Regions from separate parts of the Arthrobacter alpinus genome, predicted to be linked through region 2. Evidence: riboswitches for the same ligand, from Rfam matches in the RefSeq annotation. Region 2 holds a riboswitch; the other holds the start of a gene.
What was found. Region 2 has a riboswitch for S-adenosylmethionine ahead of AOC05_RS14505 (DUF1737 domain-containing protein). Riboswitches for the same ligand answer to the same signal wherever they lie in the genome.

Region 1 (2,196 bases), 1.7 Mb from region 2:
ACGCCGTGGGTGTGGACCTGAACATGGCTTCCCCGGCGCTGCTCTCGCGGGTGGCAGGGGTGGGGCCGTTACTGAGCGAGAACATTGTGGCCCACAGGAACCAGCACGGCCCGTTCAGCAAGCGGCGGGACCTGCTGAAGGTGGCGCGGCTGGGCCCGAAGGCCTTCGAGCAATGCGCCGGGTTCCTGCGCATCACCGGCGGCTCGGAGCCTCTCGATGCCTCCAGCGTCCACCCGGAGGCCTATGGGCTGGCGCGGAAGATCCTCACCTCCGTGGGTGCCCAGGCCGCCGAGATCTCCGGAGGGGTGGGTGCAGCCGCAAGCGTCAACCCGGGCGAGTTTGTCGATGGCAGCTTTGGTCTGCCCACCGTCAAGGACATTGTGGCCGAGCTACAAAAACCCGGCCGCGACCCCCGCCCCCGCTTTGAAACCGCCACGTTCGCCGAAGGCATTGAGAAGATCACCGACCTTCGCCCCGGCATGATCCTGGAAGGGGTGGTCTCCAATGTGGCGGCCTTTGGCGCGTTCGTTGACATCGGCGTGCACCAGGACGGGCTGGTCCACGTCTCCGCCCTGAGCAACTCCTTTGTCTCCGACCCGCATGCCGTGGTTAAATCCGGCCAGGTGGTCCGGGTCTTGGTCCTGGAGGTGGAGCCCGAGCGCAAACGGATTTCCCTCACCTTGCGCCTTGACGATCAGGTCACGTCGGCGCCGGGCACCGGCCGCACCCGCGAGGCAGGTGAGCGGAAGGGGAACGACGCCGGCTCCGGGAAGTCGGCGCGCACCCCACCCCGGGCGGGCGGCCAGTCTCGCCCTAGCGCCCAGCCAGCCCGTCAACCGCGTGCGGCAACAGCCCCGCCGTCGGCCAACACGGCCATGGCCGAGGCCCTGCGCCGGGCAGGTCTGGGAAAATAGGGCGGGACCGCCAGCCCGTCAGTCAATAATTCGATATATCTCAGGTTCTGCCCAAAATTTCAATCAGTGATTCGCCAAAAGTCATAAACACGTCATATTCTTGCTCCCTCACTAGCTTTCTTCCACACTGGAGATAGGTCATGAGTGTCAGCGATTTGCCCCGGCTCGCTGACCGGCAACCCTCCACCGTGGTGGGGTGCCCCGGGTGAAGACCTGGTACCGAACCGCCCGGTTTCGGTGCAAGCGCGGGCCGCACGGCTCATCTTCCCCTTTGGGGCCAAGGTGGGCCATTGTTGCAGGCCTCTACTGTGAAGGAATCCATTCATGAGTAACGGTTGGTCATTTGAAACCCGTCAGATCCACGTAGGCCAGGAGCCGGATGTCACCACCGGTGCCCGCGCCCTGCCGATCTACCAGACAACATCCTTTGTGTTCCCGTCCACCGAGAGCGCCGCGGCACGGTTTGCCCTGACAGAACTGGAACCGATTTACACCCGCCTCGGCAACCCCACCCAGGATGCCGTTGAGCAGCGCATCGCCAGCCTGGAAGGCGGCGTCGGCGCCCTGCTGCTCTCCTCAGGCCAGGCCGCCACCACCTTCGCCATCTTGAACCTGGCCCAGGCCGGGGATCACATTGTCTCCAGCCCCAGCGTGTACGGCGGCACGTTCAACCTCTTGGCGCACACCTTGAAGAAGCTGGGCATCGACGTCACTTTTGTCTCGGACCCGGACAACTTGGATGAATGGCGCTCAGCCGTCCAGCCGAACACCAAGGCGTTCTTTGGCGAGACCGTCTCCAACCCGCGCCAGGACGTGCTGGACCTGGAAAACATCAGCGCCATCGCCCATGAAGCAGGCGTGCCGCTGATTGTCGACAACACCTTGGCCACCCCGTACCTGATCCGCCCCCTAGAGTGGGGTGCGGACATTGTCATCCACTCCGCCACCAAATACTTGGGCGGACACGGCACGGCCATTGGCGGGGTGATTGTCGACGGCGGCAAGTTCGACTTCGCAGCGGACCCGGAAAAGTTCCCCGGCTTCAACACCCCGGATGAGACGTACAACGGTCTGGTCTACGCTCGAGACCTTGGCGTCGGCAGTGCCCTGGGCGCGAATCTGGCCTACGTCCTCAAGGCCCGCGTGCAGCTACTGCGCGACCTTGGCTCAGCCATTGCCCCGTTTAACGCCTTCCTCATCGCCCAGGGCATTGAGACACTGAGCCTGCGCATGGAACGCCACGTCAGCAACGCCGTCACAGTGGCACAGTGGCTTGAAAACA
Region 2 (2,196 bases):
ATCCCCACCACTGCGAGCACGTCGTCGGAGACGCCATTGGCCAACCCTCCGATGGCGGCTGTTGCAATGAGCACCACGAGCATCAAGAAAACCGTTGCCGGAGACTTGCGCACCACGGAAAACGCTCCAGCGCACCACCGTTTGGTTTTAGATTCGCGCACTAACTCCGTGGTCATGATTTCCCTCATCTCGATGACTTTTTTTGGGGCACTCCCACGCCTCGGCACGCAGCTTAGACGATGGCTGCCACGGGTGCCGGCCGCACCAAAGGACGGAGCTTGTTGGCCAGCAGAATCAGCACGACGCTGACGGCGAGGAAGGCAACCGCAATCAGCACACAGGTCACAGCCACCTGGCCGTAGCCGCCGTTTGCCGGGTTGAGGAACGGATACGCGTACCAGTTGATCGCGGCACCACGGATCAGTGAATAGGCCAGGTACGCCAGCGGGATCAGCCCCAGAATCCAGAGTTTGCGCAGCGGGATCCTCCTGCGCGGCGGCTGGATCAGCCAATCTGCCACCACCGCAATGGGCATCACATAGTGCAGCCACGTGTTGATCCACGGCAACAAGGATCCAAGGTCCACATCGCGCAGCAGGGCGCTGAAGACAATGCCCACCAACGCCATGGCGACCACCGAAACACAGCGCAGCAACTGCCACAGCGGGCCCAATTCGCGCCCCCTCCAGGTCAGCACCGACTCAACCAGCAGAACGCCCGCAGCCAAAATGTTGGAGAGGTTGGTGAAGTAGCTGAAGAAATTCAACACGTCGTAACCGTTGGTGATGTGGATACCCAATTGTGTTCCGACGGCTGTCAGGGTCACTGCGCCAAGTGCGAAGCGCACGGCGGCGAGGATGCGTCGCGTAGTCATGGGTTCATCCTGCCACCTCTGCGCCTTTTCAGACACGAGCGGCGCCGTCATTTTCAGCAATATTTCCCGTCATGATTGGCACCGGACCCGGGTGGGTGTGTTAGTTTCAAAGGGAGTAATGAGCGCCAGTTTTAAGCCCTGACTTGCTGGCCGGCAACCCTCTCTTGCGGTGGGGTGCCTCAGGTGAATACTCGGCAAACCCAGCTACCCGAGGCTGTGGCTTGCAAGCGTGAACCACCTGCCGTGCTGCCAACTTTAGATGTGCAAGCCCCGTACGGAGATGTCCCGTTTGCTGGCGACGCCCACTGCATTCAAGGAGTCCACGTGTCCGCCGAAGATACCCCCCTTACCTACCGCCTGATCACCGGCCCCGATGACCGCTCCTTTTGTGAGCGGATCTCGGCTGCCCTGGCCGACGGCTATATTTTGCACGGCGGGCCGGCACTGACGTTTAACGGCACCTCAGTGGTTGCCGCCCAGGCAGTGATCCGCCCGCATCTGGTGGCGCACGCGGACTCGGCCATTGCTGATGCAGTCCTGGACCTGGAGGATGAGGAAGAGTTCGACGGCGAGGGAATCGCATGAGCTACGCCGGCGACTTGGCGCCTGCGCAGGCGTGGGAGACGCTAACCCAGGGCGCTGTGCTGCTGGACGTGCGCACCGCGGGCGAATGGGCCCATATTGGCGTGCCGGACCTTTCCTCCTTGGGCGCCGAGCCGGTCTTCATCCCCTGGAACCTTGCCGACGGCACCAACAACGCCGCCTTTGTCACAGAACTGGCGGCCGCCGTCCCGGCAGAGACACCCCTGGTGGTTTTGTGCCGCTCGGGTGCAAGATCCATTGCAGCGGCGCAGGCAGCCACGGCCGCCGGCTACACGGCGTTCAACGTTTTGGAAGGTTTTGAGGGTGGGACCGACCGCTTCGGCGAGCGGACGCTCAACGGCTGGAAGAACCGCCAGCTGCCCTGGAAGTAAACTTCTTATCTGCGAAAGCTAAAAGGAAACACACGCACTTGAGCAACTTTAATGAGCACGCTCCGACGTGGGCGCAAGACACCCAGGCCGTCCGGGGAGGGTTGGACCGCAGCAACTTTCAGGAGACCTCCGAGGCCATCTTCCTCAATTCCGGATTCGTGTACGAATCCGCAGAGGCCGCAGAAGCCGCGTTCACCGGCGAGGTGGACCGCTTTGTGTACTCACGTTACGGCAACCCGTCGGTGGCCACATTCCAGGAACGGCTGCGCTTGCTTGAGGGCAAGGAGGCCTGCTTTGCGACGGCGTCCGGAATGTCGGCGGTGTTCACCGCGTTGGGTGCCCTGCTGG

Region 1: linked by a shared signal. The riboswitch ahead of AOC05_RS03395 (bifunctional o-acetylhomoserine/o-acetylserine sulfhydrylase) and the one ahead of AOC05_RS14505 (DUF1737 domain-containing protein) in region 2 are both predicted to bind S-adenosylmethionine.

The regions. Positions count from the first base shown of each region.
Region 1 covers NZ_CP012677.1:801,188-803,383, forward strand. The annotation lists gene AOC05_RS03390 (Tex family protein) at 1-914, shown strand, start outside; SAM riboswitch class IV at 1,051-1,166, shown strand; gene AOC05_RS03395 (bifunctional o-acetylhomoserine/o-acetylserine sulfhydrylase) at 1,239-2,196, shown strand, end outside.
Region 2 covers NZ_CP012677.1:3,196,595-3,198,790, forward strand. The annotation lists gene AOC05_RS14495 (bifunctional lysylphosphatidylglycerol flippase/synthetase MprF) at 1-176, opposite strand, end outside; gene AOC05_RS14500 (Pr6Pr family membrane protein) at 233-874, opposite strand; SAM riboswitch class IV at 989-1,110, shown strand; gene AOC05_RS14505 (DUF1737 domain-containing protein) at 1,199-1,459, shown strand; gene AOC05_RS14510 (rhodanese-like domain-containing protein) at 1,456-1,848, shown strand; gene AOC05_RS14515 (O-succinylhomoserine sulfhydrylase) at 1,887-2,196, shown strand, end outside.